2 regions of the Geobacillus sp. FSL W8-1251 genome follow, and region 2 is predicted to be linked to the other one. Evidence: a T-box and tRNA genes for the amino acid it is inferred to sense, from the RefSeq annotation. Region 2 holds a T-box; the other holds one or more tRNA genes.
The links. The T-box of region 2 lies ahead of pheS (phenylalanine--tRNA ligase subunit alpha). A T-box ahead of a tRNA ligase gene usually reads a tRNA of that ligase, here a tRNA-Phe.
Positions count from the first base shown of each region.

Region 1: it encodes a tRNA-Phe, which carries the amino acid that the T-box ahead of pheS (phenylalanine--tRNA ligase subunit alpha) is inferred to sense. The anticodon was not compared.

Region 1 covers NZ_JBBOUF010000001.1:1,133,080-1,140,997, forward strand. The annotation lists tRNA gene NSS88_RS05930 (tRNA-Glu) at 10-81, opposite strand; tRNA gene NSS88_RS05935 (tRNA-Ser) at 86-178, opposite strand; tRNA gene NSS88_RS05940 (tRNA-Asn) at 186-260, opposite strand; tRNA gene NSS88_RS05945 (tRNA-Ile) at 461-534, opposite strand; tRNA gene NSS88_RS05950 (tRNA-Gly) at 541-611, opposite strand; tRNA gene NSS88_RS05955 (tRNA-His) at 788-860, opposite strand; tRNA gene NSS88_RS05960 (tRNA-Thr) at 868-943, opposite strand; tRNA gene NSS88_RS05965 (tRNA-Ser) at 1,152-1,242, opposite strand; tRNA gene NSS88_RS05970 (tRNA-Ile) at 1,265-1,341, opposite strand; tRNA gene NSS88_RS05975 (tRNA-Met) at 1,347-1,423, opposite strand; tRNA gene NSS88_RS05980 (tRNA-Ala) at 1,441-1,513, opposite strand; tRNA gene NSS88_RS05985 (tRNA-Pro) at 1,522-1,595, opposite strand; tRNA gene NSS88_RS05990 (tRNA-Arg) at 1,602-1,675, opposite strand; tRNA gene NSS88_RS05995 (tRNA-Leu) at 1,679-1,764, opposite strand; tRNA gene NSS88_RS06000 (tRNA-Gly) at 1,770-1,844, opposite strand; tRNA gene NSS88_RS06005 (tRNA-Lys) at 1,852-1,924, opposite strand; tRNA gene NSS88_RS06010 (tRNA-Thr) at 2,237-2,309, opposite strand; tRNA gene NSS88_RS06015 (tRNA-Phe) at 2,518-2,593, opposite strand; tRNA gene NSS88_RS06020 (tRNA-Asp) at 2,768-2,843, opposite strand; tRNA gene NSS88_RS06025 (tRNA-Met) at 2,849-2,925, opposite strand; tRNA gene NSS88_RS06030 (tRNA-Val) at 3,098-3,173, opposite strand; rRNA gene rrf (5S ribosomal RNA) at 3,182-3,298, opposite strand; rRNA gene NSS88_RS06040 (23S ribosomal RNA) at 3,581-6,508, opposite strand; rRNA gene NSS88_RS06045 (16S ribosomal RNA) at 6,978-7,918, opposite strand, start outside.
Region 2 covers NZ_JBBOUF010000001.1:2,368,423-2,376,340, reverse strand. The annotation lists gene NSS88_RS12515 (helix-turn-helix transcriptional regulator) at 1-881, shown strand, start outside; gene pheT (phenylalanine--tRNA ligase subunit beta) at 993-3,407, opposite strand; gene pheS (phenylalanine--tRNA ligase subunit alpha) at 3,429-4,463, opposite strand; T-box leader at 4,505-4,740, opposite strand; gene NSS88_RS12500 (TrmH family RNA methyltransferase) at 4,827-5,579, opposite strand; gene msrA (peptide-methionine (S)-S-oxide reductase MsrA) at 5,576-6,100, opposite strand; gene sspI (small acid-soluble spore protein SspI) at 6,373-6,582, shown strand; gene NSS88_RS12485 (M42 family metallopeptidase) at 6,611-7,699, opposite strand; gene NSS88_RS12480 (dUTP diphosphatase) at 7,792-7,918, opposite strand, start outside.

The DNA.
Region 1 (7,918 bases), 1.2 Mb from region 2:
AGCAACCAGTGACCCGTACGGGATTCGAACCCGTGTTACCGCCGTGAAAGGGCGGTGTCTTAACCACTTGACCAACGGGCCATTATGGCGGAGAAGGCGGGATTTGAACCCGCGCGCCGCAAAACTGCGACCTAACGGTTTAGCAAACCGTCCCCTTCAGCCACTTGGGTACTTCTCCAAAGAAATGGCTCCGCAAGTAGGATTCGAACCTACGACCTACCGGTTAACAGCCGGTTGCTCTACCGCTGAGCTATTGCGGAATGATGAGTAAGAAAGCTAGCCCAATACTTGCCCTGTCCCTTCCTCTGCCAGCGCTAATTCTAGGAAGCGAGATGCGTCGAGGCAACTCGCAGCAAATTCGAAGATGTGAAGCTCGTCGCTCCGATTTTGCTGTGGAACAATGGGGCATTGTTCGCCCATTATTATAGCGAATGACCCAAAAATATTCAATGGAAAATAATGGGCCTAAGTGGACTTGAACCACCGACCTCACGCTTATCAGGCGTGCGCTCTGACCAGCTGAGCTATAGGCCCATCAAAAGCGGGTGATGGGAATCGAACCCACGACATCAGCTTGGAAGGCTGAGGTTTTACCACTAAACTACACCCGCATAATATTTGGCTTAACATCCGCCACGCTATTTCCATGCCCCTTCCTCTACCAGCTGATTCATAGAAGCCAGATGCGTCGGGGCAACTCGAAGCTAATTCGATGATGCAGATGCTCGTGGCTGAGGTTTTACCACTAAACTACACCCGCAAATATAGAATATAATATAATGAAAAGGGCGACTAGTGGGAATCGAACCCACGCATGCCAGAGCCACAATCTGGTGCGTTAACCACTTCGCCATAGTCGCCTCGTTCTGGTGCCGGCTGCAGGACTTGAACCCGCAACCTACTGATTACAAGTCAGTTGCTCTACCAATTGAGCTAAGCCGGCACATTTAACATGAGTTACTGGCTCATATGATCTGCTCGGTTGTGCCTCTTCCTCTACAAGCTGATTCGAGGAAGTCAAATGCTCGGTGTCCCTTCCTCTGCAAGCTTATTCAAAGAAGTGGGATGCGTCGGGACAACTCGAAGCAGATTCAACGATGCGAATGCTCGTCTCTACCAATTGAGCTAAGCCGGCACGATTTTAAAGTGCATGGCGGAGGAGGAGGGATTCGAACCCCCGCGCGCCTTGCGGCGCCTCTCGGTTTTCAAGACCGACCCCTTCAACCACTTGGGTACTCCTCCAAAAAAGCAACAATAATAATAATGGTGGACCTTGTAGGACTCGAACCTACGACCGGACGGTTATGAGCCGTCTGCTCTAACCAGCTGAGCTAAAGGTCCGATAATGGTGGCGGTGGAGGGGATCGAACCCCCGACCTCACGGGTATGAACCGTACGCTCTAGCCAGCTGAGCTACACCGCCAAATTTAAGTCAAAAGGTGGAGCCTATCGGGATCGAACCGATGACCTCCTGCTTGCAAAGCAGGCGCTCTCCCAGCTGAGCTAAGGCCCCATGATAAATCGGGAAGACAGGATTTGAACCTGCGACCTCACGGACCCGAACCGTGTGCTCTACCAAGCTGAGCTACTTCCCGACAAAACGCGCTCGAGAGGATTCGAACCCCTAACCTTCTGATCCGTAGTCAGATGCTCTATCCAATTGAGCTACGAGCGCACGTGCCGAGGGCCGGACTCGAACCGGCACGGTAGTCACCTACCCCAGGATTTTAAGTCCTGTGCGTCTGCCAATTCCGCCACCCCGGCGGAAGTGGAGCGGAAGACGGGGCTCGAACCCGCGACCCCCACCTTGGCAAGGTGGTGTTCTACCGCTGAACTACTTCCGCAAGACGATGAGCCATGGAGGACTCGAACCTCCGACCCTCTGATTAAAAGTCAGATGCTCTACCTACTGAGCTAATGGCTCATGGTTGGGTATACACTCACAGTGAACGATGTCCCTTCCTCTACTAGCATATTCGAAGATGCAAGATGCGTCGGGACAACTCGAAGCCAACTCGATGATGCATCGCTCGTTGCTCTACCTACTGAGCTAATGGCTCATGGTTAAGATAACACTCTAAGCTTCATTTCACTCTACCTGCCCCTTTCTCTACAAGCTTATTCGAAGAAGTCAAGTGCGTCGGGGCAACTCGAAGGCAACTCGAAGCCAACTCGAAGATGTATCGCTCGTTTCTGAGCTCATGTTTCGCTAGTTGAATTTTTTCAAAATGGAAGATGCCGGCTGCAGGACTTGAACCCGCAACCTACTGATTACAAGTCAGTTGCTCTACCAATTGAGCTAAGCCGGCACATTTAACATGAGTTACTGGCTCATATGATCTGCTCGGTTGTGCCTCTTCCTCTACAAGCTGATTCAAGGAAGTCAAATGCTAGGTGTCCCTTCCTCTGCAAGCTTATTCAAAGAAGTAGGATGCGTCGGGACAACTCGCAGCAGATTCAACGATGCGAATGCTCGTCTCTACCAATTGAGCTAAGCCGGTATAATTTATAGTTTGATGGTGGCTCGGGACGGAATCGAACCGCCGACACAAGGATTTTCAGTCCTTTGCTCTACCGACTGAGCTACCGAGCCATATATTATTTTTTAACTCGCTCGTTGAATTGCTCTGTGCCTCTTCCTCTACCAGCTGATTCAAAGACGCTCGATGCGTTGAGGCAACTCGAAGCGAATTCGATGAAGCAGATGCTCGTCTCTACCGAATGAGCTGCTGAGCCGTATTTTTCATCTTTCACAATTTTGAAAGAATGGCGGTCCCGACGGGACTCGAACCCGCGATCTCCTGCGTGACAGGCAGGCATGTTAACCACTACACTACGGGACCAATTTTGGTTGCGGGGGCAGGATTTGAACCTGCGACCTTCGGGTTATGAGCCCGACGAGCTACCGGACTGCTCCACCCCGCGGCGATAGGAAATGATTCAGTTTCGATCATGTTCTGAGTAAATTTTTCGTTGCCCCTTCCTCTACTAACTGATTCGAGGAAGCCAGATGCGTCGGGGCAACTCGAAGCGGTTTCGAGGAAGCAAAGGCTTGTTGCTCCACCCTACGGCGATAAGAATACACAATTGGTGTAAGTGGTGGAGGATGACGGGATCGAACCGCCGACCCCTTGCTTGTAAGGCAAGTGCTCTCCCAGCTGAGCTAATCCTCCACGAAATTGCCTAGCAGCGACCTACTCTTGCAGGGGCGCTGGCCCCAACTACCATCGGCGCTGGAGGGCTTAACTTCCGTGTTCGGGATGGGAACGGGTGTTTCCCCTCCGCTATCACCACTAGGCAAGCGATTCAGTTTCGACATCATTTATTATACTTAAAAAATAAATGTTGTCAAGAAGGAAAGTCATTCCTTCAAAACTAGATAACCGTTTCGGGAAGAAGCCGGGACGCTTTCACTTTTCATTGTCTAGCTCCGGCTCGCCGCCGCTCGCCTGCGCTTTTCACTGTCTAGTTCCGGCCGCCATCGGCTCGCGACGCTTCGGTCCTGCTGCGGCGGGCTAAGCCCGCTCGCAGGCCCTCCAGCGCGCCTCGCCGATAAGCAGGCGGCCTCCACTTTTCTTGTTAGGTTAAGCCCTCGATCGATTAGTATCCGTCAGCTCCACGTGTCGCCACGCTTCCACCTCGGACCTATCGACCTCGTCATCTTCGAGGGATCTTACCCGCCTGACGCGGTGGGAAATCTCATCTTGAGGGGGGCTTCACGCTTAGATGCTTTCAGCGCTTATCCCGTCCGCACATAGCTACCCAGCGGTGCCCCTGGCGGGACAACTGGTACACCAGCGGTGCGTCCATCCCGGTCCTCTCGTACTAAGGACAGCTCCTCTCAAATTTCCTGCGCCCGCGACGGATAGGGACCGAACTGTCTCACGACGTTCTGAACCCAGCTCGCGTACCGCTTTAATGGGCGAACAGCCCAACCCTTGGGACCGACTACAGCCCCAGGATGCGATGAGCCGACATCGAGGTGCCAAACCTCCCCGTCGATGTGGACTCTTGGGGGAGATCAGCCTGTTATCCCCGGGGTAGCTTTTATCCGTTGAGCGATGGCCCTTCCATGCGGAACCACCGGATCACTAAGCCCGACTTTCGTCCCTGCTCGACCTGTCCGTCTCGCAGTCAAGCTCCCTTGTGCCTTTGCACTCTCCGAATGATTTCCAACCATTCTGAGGGAACCTTTGGGCGCCTCCGTTACCTTTTGGGAGGCGACCGCCCCAGTCAAACTGCCCGCCTGACACTGTCTCCCACCCCGATCAGGGGTGCGGGTTAGAATTTCAATACCGCCAGGGTGGTATCCCACCGCCGCCTCCACCGAAGCTGGCGCTCCGGCTTCCCAGGCTCCCACCTATCCTGTACAAGCGATACCAAAATTCCATATCAGGCTGCAGTAAAGCTCCACGGGGTCTTTCCGTCCTGTCGCGGGTAACCTGCATCTTCACAGGTAGTATAATTTCACCGGGTCTCTCGTTGAGACAGCGCCCAAGTCGTTACACCTTTCGTGCGGGTCGGAACTTACCCGACAAGGAATTTCGCTACCTTAGGACCGTTATAGTTACGGCCGCCGTTTACTGGGGCTTCGGTTCGCACCTTCGCTTCCGCTAAGCGCTCCCCTTAACCTTCCAGCACCGGGCAGGTGTCAGCCCCTATACGTCGCCTTTCGGCTTCGCAGAGACCTGTGTTTTTGATAAACAGTCGCTTGGGCCTTTTCACTGCGGCTCGTTCGGGCTCTTCACCCAAACGAGCACCCCTTCTCCCGAAGTTACGGGGTCATTTTGCCGAGTTCCTTAACGAGAGTTCTCCCGCGCGCCTTAGGATTCTCTCCTCGCCTACCTGTGTCGGTTTGCGGTACGGGCACCTCTTCCCTCGCTAGAGGCTTTTCTTGGCAGTGTGAAATCGGGGACTTCCGGATGACTCCGTCGCCATCACCGCTTGGCCTTACAATCCGCGGATTTGCCTACGGATCAGCCTTGCGGCTTGGACAGGCTCTTCCAGCCGCCTGCTCGCCCTATCCTCCTGCGTCCCCCCATCGCTCAAACGGGAAGGAGGTGGTACAGGAATCTCAACCTGTTGTCCATCACCTACGCCTTTCGGCCTCGGCTTAGGTCCCGACTAACCCTGAGCGGACGAACCTTCCTCAGGAACCCTTAGGCTTTCGGCGCAGAGGATTCTCACCTCTGTTTTCGCTACTCATACCGGCATTCTCACTTCTAAGCGCTCCACCAGTCCTTCCGGTCTGGCTTCAACGCCCTTAGAACGCTCCCCTACCGATGACCAACGGTCATCCCGCAGCTTCGGCGGCACGTTTAGCCCCGGTACATTTTCGGCGCAGAGTCACTCGACCAGTGAGCTATTACGCACTCTTTAAATGGTGGCTGCTTCTAAGCCAACATCCTGGTTGTCTTTGCAACTCCACATCCTTTTCCACTGAACGTGCACTTTGGGGCCTTAGCTGGCGATCTGGGCTGTTTCCCTCTCGACCACGGATCTTATCACTCGCAGTCTGACTCCCGGGCATAAGTCGTTGGCATTCGGAGTTTGACTGGGTTCGGTAACCCGATGAGGGCCCCTAGCCCAATCAGTGCTCTACCTCCAACACTCTCCATCCCGAGGCTAGCCCTAAAGCTATTTCGGGGAGAACCAGCTATCTCCAAGTTCGATTGGCATTTCACCCCTACCCACACCTCATCCCCGCACTTTTCAACGTGCGTGGGTTCGGGCCTCCAGCCGGTGTTACCCGGCCTTCACCCTGGACATGGGTAGATCACCTGGTTTCGGGTCGACGACGACGTACTTTTCGCCCTGTTCAGACTCGCTTTCGCTGCGGCTCCGCCTCTTCGGCTTAACCTCGCACGCCATCGTCACTCGCCGGTTCATTCTACAAAAGGCACGCCATCACGCATGAACGCGCTCTGACTACTTGTAGGCACACGGTTTCAGGTTCTCTTTCACTCCCCTTCCGGGGTGCTTTTCACCTTTCCCTCACGGTACTGGTGCACTATCGGTCACTAGGGAGTATTTAGCCTTGGGAGATGGTCCTCCCTGCTTCCGACGGGATTTCCCGTGTCCCGCCGTACTCAGGATCCGCTCGGGAGGGAACGAAGTTTCGACTACAGGGCTGTCACCTTCTCTGGCCGGCCGTTCCAGACCGGTTCGTCTACCCCGTTCCTTTCTCACTCCCACAATGAGCGGTCCTACAACCCCAAGAGGCACGCCTCTTGGTTTGGGCTGTTCCCGTTTCGCTCGCCGCTACTCAGGGAATCGCGTTTGCTTTCTTCTCCTCCGGGTACTAAGATGTTTCAGTTCCCCGGGTGTGCCCTCCATGCCCTATGGATTCAGGCATGGATACTGCCCCATTACGGACAGTGGGTTCCCCCATTCGGACATCTCCGGATCAACGCTTGCTTACAGCTCCCCGGAGCGTTTCGGCGTTTGCCCCGTCCTTCATCGGCTCCTAGTGCCAAGGCATCCACCGTGCGCCCTTTCTAGCTTAACCTACAGCGCTCTCGGCTTCTTCCTTATTGTCTAGCGTCGGCTCGCCGCCGCTCGGGGTCAAATAACCTTCGCCTTCCGGGTGCAAGCACCCTTGCAGGCGAAGAACATTTGCCCATCGCGGCGACCCGCGAGCCTCCGCTTTTCCGGTTATCTAGTTTTCAAGGAACGAGACTACTTCTTGAATTTGCTTCTCTGCAGTCTTGCGTCGAGGAATCCAGCTTCTCTGAATTCACTTGTAGACGCAGACGCAAAGCAACTGAAGGAATTTCTCATTCCCTCAAAACTGAACGAAACGAAAGCGCTGTGTATCGACAGTTGGCCATTGCGGCCTCCACTTTTCGTCTTGTCTAGCTCCAGCGCCTGGCTCTCTTCTGCCAAATAACCTTCCCCCTCGGGGTGCCAGCACCCCTCCGGGTGAAGAACATTTGGCTTCGAGAGCCGAACGCGGCGCTTCCGCTTTTCGTCCTTAGAAAGGAGGTGATCCAGCCGCACCTTCCGGTACGGCTACCTTGTTACGACTTCACCCCAATCACTTGCCCCACCTTCGGCGGCTGGCTCCCTTGCGGGTTACCTCACCGACTTCGGGTGTTGCAAGCTCTCGTGGTGTGACGGGCGGTGTGTACAAGGCCCGGGAACGTATTCACCGCGGCATGCTGATCCGCGATTACTAGCGATTCCGGCTTCATGCAGGCGAGTTGCAGCCTGCAATCCGAACTGAGAGCGGCTTTTTGGGATTCGCTCCCCCTCGCGGGTTCGCAGCCCTTTGTACCGCCCATTGTAGCACGTGTGTAGCCCAGGTCATAAGGGGCATGATGATTTGACGTCATCCCCACCTTCCTCCGACTTGTCGCCGGCAGTCCCTCTAGAGTGCCCAACCGAATGCTGGCAACTAGAGGCGAGGGTTGCGCTCGTTGCGGGACTTAACCCAACATCTCACGACACGAGCTGACGACAACCATGCACCACCTGTCACCCTGTCCCCCCGAAGGGGGAACGCCCAATCTCTTGGGTTGTCAGGGGATGTCAAGACCTGGTAAGGTTCTTCGCGTTGCTTCGAATTAAACCACATGCTCCACCGCTTGTGCGGGCCCCCGTCAATTCCTTTGAGTTTCAGCCTTGCGGCCGTACTCCCCAGGCGGAGTGCTTATCGCGTTAGCTGCAGCACTAAAGGGTGTGACCCCTCTAACACTTAGCACTCATCGTTTACGGCGTGGACTACCAGGGTATCTAATCCTGTTTGCTCCCCACGCTTTCGCGCCTCAGCGTCAGGTGCAGGCCAGAGAGCCGCCTTCGCCACTGGTGTTCCTCCACATCTCTACGCATTTCACCGCTACACGTGGAATTCCGCTCTCCTCTCCTGCCCTCAAGTCCCCCAGTTTCCAATGACCCTCCACGGTTGAGCCGTGGGCTT
Region 2 (7,918 bases):
TATTAAAAGTGTCCAAACTAACGGTGTACGATTTAGTGAAAAAAGGGAAGCTGCCCGCCTTTCGCGTCGGGCGGCAAATGCGGATTACCGCGGATGATCTTCGCCGGTACATCGACGGGCAAAAAGGGGAGACAAGCCCCGTTTCTTCCGCCGTTTCACGGCCGGTCGAAGCCGCCGTTCGCCCCATCATCATCAGCGGCCAAGATGCGGCGCTCGATTTGCTTGGCGTCCATCTGGAAAAAAACGGCCCTTATCAATCGCTCCGCACCTACACGAGCAGCCTCAATGGGCTGATCGCCCTGTATAAAGGGCAATGCGACATCGTCAGCGTGCATTTGTTTGACGGGCAGACAGGCGAGTACAACCGTCCGTATGTGGAAAAGCTGTTGACAGGCCATGCGTACATCATGGTGAACGTCATGCGCCGGCCGATTGGATTTTATGTGTCAAAAGGCAATCCTCGCAGCATTCAAACGTGGCGCGACTTAGGAAGGAGCGACGTCGTGATCGTCAATCGGGAGAAAGGGGCCGGGGCGCGCGTCCTGTTAGATGAACAGCTGCGCCTGCATGGATTGTCGCCGTCCGCCATTCGCGGCTATGAACGCGAGGAAACAAGCCATTTGAGCGTCGCCTCCGCGGTGGCGTCAGGTCTCGCCGATGTCGGCATCGGCACGGAAAAGGTGGCGCGAATGGCCGGCGTCGAGTTCATTCCGCTAATGAACGAACAGTATGATGTCGTCATGCTGCGGACGCCGGAGAATGAATCGCTCATCGCTTCCGTGCTCGACGTGCTCCGCTCCGATTCGTTCCACGCCGAACTCGAAGCGCTCGGCGGGTACGATGTGTCGCAAACCGGGCGCATTATAGCTGAACGCGGCTGACAGGGCATCCACCTTTGTTAGCATCTTTCGTTTTCTGAATCTGTTTGAAAACGAGCTCTCATCAAAAAAAGCTGTTCCAAAAGCCCATCGCTTTCGGAACAGCTTTTCGTTTTACCCGCGCAACACGGCGCCAAATTGCTGCTCGACCGCCGCCAATACCCGCTCATAGACGGCCGTGACTTCTTCATCCGTGAGCGTCCGCTCCGGATCATAGAAGCGGAGCGAGAAGGCGAGCGATTTTTTCCCGGCCGGCAGGCGCTCGCCTTGGTAGACGTCAAAGAGGGAGACGTCTTTCAACAGCGGTTTCCCGGCTTCGGCGATCGCCTGCTTCAAGGCGCCGGCTTCGACCATTTCGTCAACGACCAAGGCGATGTCGCGCACGACCGACGGGAAGCGCGGAATCGGCTCGTAGCGGATCGCTTCGCTTTCGGCGTTCAACAGATCGGTCAAGGCGAGCTCGAACACGTACGTTTCTTTTAAATCGTACTCTTTTTGCACGGCCGGATGGAGCTGGCCGACAAAGCCGATCACCTTGCCGTCAAGCGCAATCTCCGCCGTCCGTCCCGGATGCAAGTCGGCGCGCTTGGCCGGCTTGTACTCGATGCGGGCGGCGAGTCCAAACAAGTCGAACAAGCCGTCCAAAATGCCTTTGGCAACGTAAAAATCAACGGCCTTTTTCTCTCCTTGCCATAAATGGGCGTGCCATAAGCCGGTGAGAACGCCGGCGAGGCGCTCTTTTTCCGCTGGTTGGACGCCTTTTCCTTTGGACAAGTAGACAGAGCCGATTTCGTACAAGGCGACGTTCTCGACTTGGCGGGCGCGGTTGTAGCTCGCCGCTTCAAGCAGATGCGGAATTAAGCTTTGCCGCAAAACGCTCCGCTCTTCGCTCATCGGCAGCGCCAAGCGGACCAATTCGGCCGTCTCAAGCGCAAAGCGCGCCGCTTTGTCCGGGCTCGTGAGCGAATACGTGATGGCTTGGAACAAGCCCGCCCCTTCCAAATAGCGGCGGACGCGGCGGCGCTTCGCCTGATGCGGCGTGAGTCCGCCCGGCTTCGCCTCCGCCACCGGCAGCGTCGCCGGCAGACGGTCGTAGCCATACAGGCGCGCCACTTCCTCGATGATGTCTTCTTCAATCGCAATGTCGCGCCGACGCGACGGGACATCGATCGTAAACGTTCCGTTGTCTTCTGTGAACGGAAATTGCAAATTCGAAAGAATCACGGCCACTTCCTCTTTCGACATCGCCGTGCCGAGGACACCGTTGATGCGTTCGAGCGTGACCGTCACCGCCACCGGCTCCTCACGCCACACGCTCGCTTCCACGACGCCGCCGACGACCTCGCCGCCGGCGTATTCGGCCATCAGGGCGGCGGCGCGCTCGAGTGCTTCTTTCGTCCGCGCCGGATCGATGCCTTTTTCAAACCGAGTGCTCGCTTCGCTGCGCAGCCCGTGGTCTTTTACCGCCTGGCGGATGACCGGGCTTGTAAAGTACGCCGCTTCAATAAACACGGTTTTCGTGTCATCGCGCACTTCCGAATTCGCCCCGCCCATCACCCCGGCTAAGGCGACCGGCTCGCGGCCGTTCGTGATGACAAGGTGGTCTTCGGTCAGCTTCCGTTCGACATCATCGAGCGTGACAATCGTTTCGCCTGCCTTTGCGCGGCGGACGACAATTTCCTGCGAACCGAGGCGGTCGTAGTCAAACGCATGAAGCGGTTGGCCATACTCAAGCAAAATGTAGTTCGTAATGTCGACGACGTTGTTGTGCGGGCGAATGCCGGCTGCCATCAAGCGCGCTTGCATCCAAAGCGGCGACGGGCCGATCCGGACGTTTTTCACGATCCGCCCGGCGTACAGCGGGTTGTCTTCCGGCGCCTCGACGCGGACGGAAATGTAGTCGTGAACGTTTTCGTTCGTTTCTTTGACCGCCGCTTTCGGCAGCTTTACTTCACGTCCGAGAATGGCCGCGACTTCATAGGCGACGCCGATCATGCTTAAACAGTCGGCGCGGTTGGGCGTCAAAGACAGTTCGAGCACTTCATCGTGCAAGCCGAGCCATTCCAGTGCATCGGCGCCGACCGGCGCATCGCTCGGAAAGACGAAAATGCCGTCTGCATACTCTTTCGGCACGATTTTCGTTTCGACGCCGAGCTCTTGGAGCGAACAAATCATTCCGTTCGATTCTTCCCCGCGCAGCTTCGCCCGTTTGATTTTGAAATTGCCCGGCAGCACCGCCCCGACTTTGGCGACGGCGACCTTTTGCCCTTTGGCGACGTTCGGGGCGCCGCAAATGATTTGCACCGGCTCGCCTTCGCCAAGGTCAACGAGGCATTTCCGCAGTTTATCCGCGTTCGGGTGCGGCTCGCACTCGAGCACATGGCCGATGACGACGCCGTTCATCCCGCGGTCGAGCGCCTCAACCCGCTCGACTTCAATGCCGCTTTTCGTGATGCGATCAGCGAGTTCCGCGGCGGTGACCCCCGTCAAATCGACGTACTCGCTCAGCCAACGGTAAGACACGAGCATGGAAAACCCCTCCTTTTTCTGTTACACACGCAAAAATTGCCGCAAGAAACGTAGATCGTTTTGATAGAAATGACGGATGTCGTCAATGCCGTACTTCAGCATCGCGATCCGCTCCGGCCCCATGCCGAACGCAAAGCCGGTGTACGTTTTCGAATCAAAGCCGGCCATCTCAAGCACGTTCGCATGCACCATGCCGGCTCCTAAAATTTCGATCCAGCCGGTGCCTTTGCAGACGCCGCAGCCCCGCCCTTCGCATCGGAAGCAGGACACATCGACTTCGACCGACGGCTCGGTGAACGGGAAAAAGCTCGGCCGGAAGCGGATGTCGCGCCCTTCCCCGAACAGCTTGCGGGCAAATTCGCGCAGCGTCCCTTTCAAATCGCTCATCCGGATGTTCCGGTCCACAACCAATCCTTCAATTTGCGTAAACTGGTGCGAATGCGTCGCATCGTCCGTATCGCGGCGGTACACTTTGCCCGGACAAATGATTTTCACCGGGCCGCGCCCGCGGTGTTTTTCCATCGTCCGCGCCTGCATCGGCGATGTGTGGGTGCGAAGCAAAATCTCCTCCGTGATGTAAAACGAATCTTGCATATCGCGGGCCGGGTGGCCTTTTGGCAAATTGAGCGCCTCAAAGTTGTAATAGTCGGTCTCGATTTCCGGCCCTTCGGCGACCGTATAGCCCATGCCGATAAACAAATCTTCAATTTCTTCAATGACGCGTGTCAGCGGATGGGGATTGCCAAGACTCACAGGTCGTCCCGGCAGCGTCACATCGATCGCTTCGGCGGCCAGCTTCCGCTCGACTTCCTCCTGTTCCAGTTTCGCTTGTTTCGCCTCGAGCGCCTGCTGAATCGCCGCTCTCACTTCATTGGCCAGCGCGCCGAGTTTCGGGCGCTCTTCCGGCGGCAATGCCCCCATGCCGCGCAGCACTTCGGTGATAGGCCCTTTTTTGCCCAAGTAAGCGACGCGCACGTCATTCAGTGCTTTGACGTCTTTCGCCTCATCGATTCGGCGAAGCGCTTCTTGCTTCAGCTCGTACAGCCGTTCTTTCACTTGAGTCCCTCCTCTATCCAAAATAAAAAACCCGCCCCCCGGTAAGGGACGAGTTGTTGCTCGCGGTACCACCCTTGTTAACAGCACAAATGTGCTGTTCGCTTCATTGCGATAACGGCCGAAAGCCGGAACACCTTTACATCCCCTTTTGGGATGGTCCCGGTGCCAACTCGGGAGGTGAACTTCACTTGCGTCGGCCATAAAAACGCTCCCAGTCTCCGGCGTTTTCTCCCTGGATGGCGAGCGGCAAGCTACTTTTCTCCGTCATCGTTGTTGTCCGTATGGAAAATGTCGCTATTTATTATACGCAAAGAAAACGGCAAAGGCAAGGTCAGGCCGAAATTTCTTTGCGCAGCTCATCGTTTACCGCACCGCCTGCAAGGAATAAAGCAAAATTCCGGCCGCGACGGCGACATTCAGCGACTCGGCTTGGCCGTAAATCGGGATGTAGATGGTTTCCGTCGTCATCTCGAGCCATTCGCGCCGGACGCCGCTTCCTTCATTGCCGACGAGCAAGGCGAAGGAAGACGAAGGCGGAACGGTGCGGTAATCAACGGCATTCTCCAAGGCCGTTCCGTACACCGGAATGCCCTGCTCCTTGAAACGCGCGATCCATTGCGCCAAATCGCCTTTGACAACCGGAAGATGAAACAGCGACCCTTGCGTCGCCCGCACGACTTTCGGATTGTACACATCGGCGCACCCTTCGCCAAGGATGACAGCATCGATCCCGGCGGCATCGGCGGTGCGAATCATCGTCCCGAGATTGCCCGGGTCTTGCACGGCGTCAATGAGCAAGGCGGTCTTCACGCCTTCAAGCTCGGCCGGCAGCTGTCGGCACACCGCGGCGATGCCTTGCGGCGTCTCCGTGCTGCTGATCGCCTTCATCACCGCTTCGGTCACGATCACAACCGGGACGCTGACGTCCCAGCCGGGCGGGATGGCTGTCCGCTCGTCCACCATCAGCTCAACAAGCGGCGCTCGGCTTTTTACAGCCTCTTCGACAAGATGAAACCCTTCAAGCAAAAACAATCCGGTCTCATCGCGCCCTTTTTTGGTCTGCAGCTTTTTCCATTGTTTGACGCGCGCATTTTTCGGCGATTCGATCCGCTTCACCGTTTCGTCCCCCAATGTTTGGCGATAAACTCGTCGCGCCCGGACGCGGCGCGGTCTTGCTTGTAATGCTCCGGATTTTTCTTATGGTAGTTTTGATGATACTCTTCCGCCGGGTAAAACGTCGTCGCCGGCAAAATTTTCGTTACAATCGGCTTCGAGAAGCGCCCGCTTTCCTCGAGCGCCCGCTTTGACTGCTCGGCGAGCTGGCGCTGTTTTTCGTTATGGTAAAAAATCGCCGTCCGATATTGCGGCCCGCGGTCGTGAAACTGGCCGCCGTCATCGGTCGGGTCGATTTGACACCAATACAGCTCCAACAGCCGCTCATACGGAAAGACGTCCGGGTCAAACGTGATTTGCACCGCTTCGTAATGGCCGGTCGTGCCGGTTTTCACTTGCTCGTATGTTGGGTTTTCGACATGCCCGCCCGTATAGCCGGAGACGATGCCGTAAATGCCGTCAAGCTCCTCAAACGGCGTCACCATGCACCAAAAGCAGCCGCCGGCGAATGTCGCTTTTTCCATTGTGTCGTCACCTCATTCGTCAAGTTTCTTCATTTGATTATAACAAAATGTGTGCCGTTGTCATCTTTCACGACCAAAGCCAAGTTCCTTCACAAAGCCAGGCTCGTTCCGTTCCGCACGCCGGCCGCTCGGTTTCTCGTCCATCGTCGCCATCACTCATTTCGGTCTAGTTTTTCCTCTATTTATACCATATACGAGAGCCGCTCCATGTATAAATCCGCCGCCATTGGCAAACGATAACGGTGTATAATACGGCCAATGAGGTGAGACAAATGGATTTGAACTTGCGGAAAGCCATTATGCACAACGTCGCCAACAACTCGAAAGAACAGCTCGAGAATACAATCGAGGACGCGATCCAGCGTGGCGAGGAAAAATATTTGCCCGGCCTCGGCGTCCTCTTTGAAGCCATTTGGACGCACGCCAATGAACAGCAAAAAGACATGATGCTCACCACGCTCGAGCAGGCGGTTAAACAATGACGAACACCGGCCGAATTGGCCGGTGTTTTTATTCGTCAAACGTCAGTTGTTTCACTTTGTCGGCGTCAAGCCGTTTGATCACTTCGACAAGCAGCTTGACCGTGTTCTCGTAGTCGTCGCGATGCAAAATGGCGGCGTGCGAGTGGATGTAGCGCGTCGGGATGGCGATCGTGAGCGACGGAACGCCGATGCCCGTTAAATGAATCGCTCCCGCATCTGTACCGCCGCCCGGCATGGCATCAAAACGGTACGGAATGTTCAGCTCTTCCGCCACTTCGATGACGAATTCGCGCAAGCCGCGGTGCGACACCATCGTCGCGTCGTACAGGACGATGTGCGGGCCGGCGCCGAGTTTGCCCATCGCTTCTTTTTCCGACACGCCCGGTGTATCGCCGGCAATGCCGACATCCACCGCAAAGGCGATATCCGGCTGAATGAATTGGGCGGCCGTGCGCGCGCCGCGCAAGCCGACTTCTTCCTGCACCGTGCCGACGCCGTATACCGTGTTTGGATGGTCGACGCCTTTCAGCTGCTTGAGCACATCGATGGCGACCGCACAGCCGATCCGGTTGTCCCATGCTTTCGCGAGCAGCATTTTTTCATTGTTCAATACCGTAAATTCAAAATACGGCACGATCATATCGCCCGGGCGGACGCCCCACTCCATCGCTTCCTCGCGGCTTGTCGCGCCGATGTCGATGAACATATCTTTGATTTCCACCGGTTTTTTGCGCGCCTCCGGCGGCAGAATGTGCGGCGGCTTCGAACCGATGACGCCGGTGACGTCGCCTTTTTTCGTCACGATCGTCACGCGCTGGGCGAGCATCACTTGGCTCCACCATCCGCCAAGCGTTTGGAAGCGGATGAAGCCTTTGTCGTCGATTTGCGTCACCATAAAGCCGACTTCATCCAAATGGCCGGCGATCATCACTTTCGGCCCGCCCGATTTCCCTTCTTTTTTGGCAATCAAGCTGCCGAGGCCATCCGTTGTCACTTCATCCGCATACGGAGCTATGTATGTCTTCATCACATCGCGCGCTTCCCGCTCATTGCCCGGGACGCCTTTCGCATCGGTCAGCGCTTTCAGCATCGTCAACGTTTCGTCCAACTTCGCCATCTTGGCACTCCTTTCCGGTTTTGTCCACTTTTTTATTATACTTGAAAAGGCTGACGATTGGCAAAATGAATCATTCGCCATCCAAAAAAAGATCAATAGCGCTCGTTTTGCCGCTTGTGGTTCACTTCATTTTTCCGCCGATACGCCGCCTCGATGTCATCGGAAGAAAAACCGAGCGCCACGCCAAGCCGCCAATACTCCGCAAACAGCGCATCATAT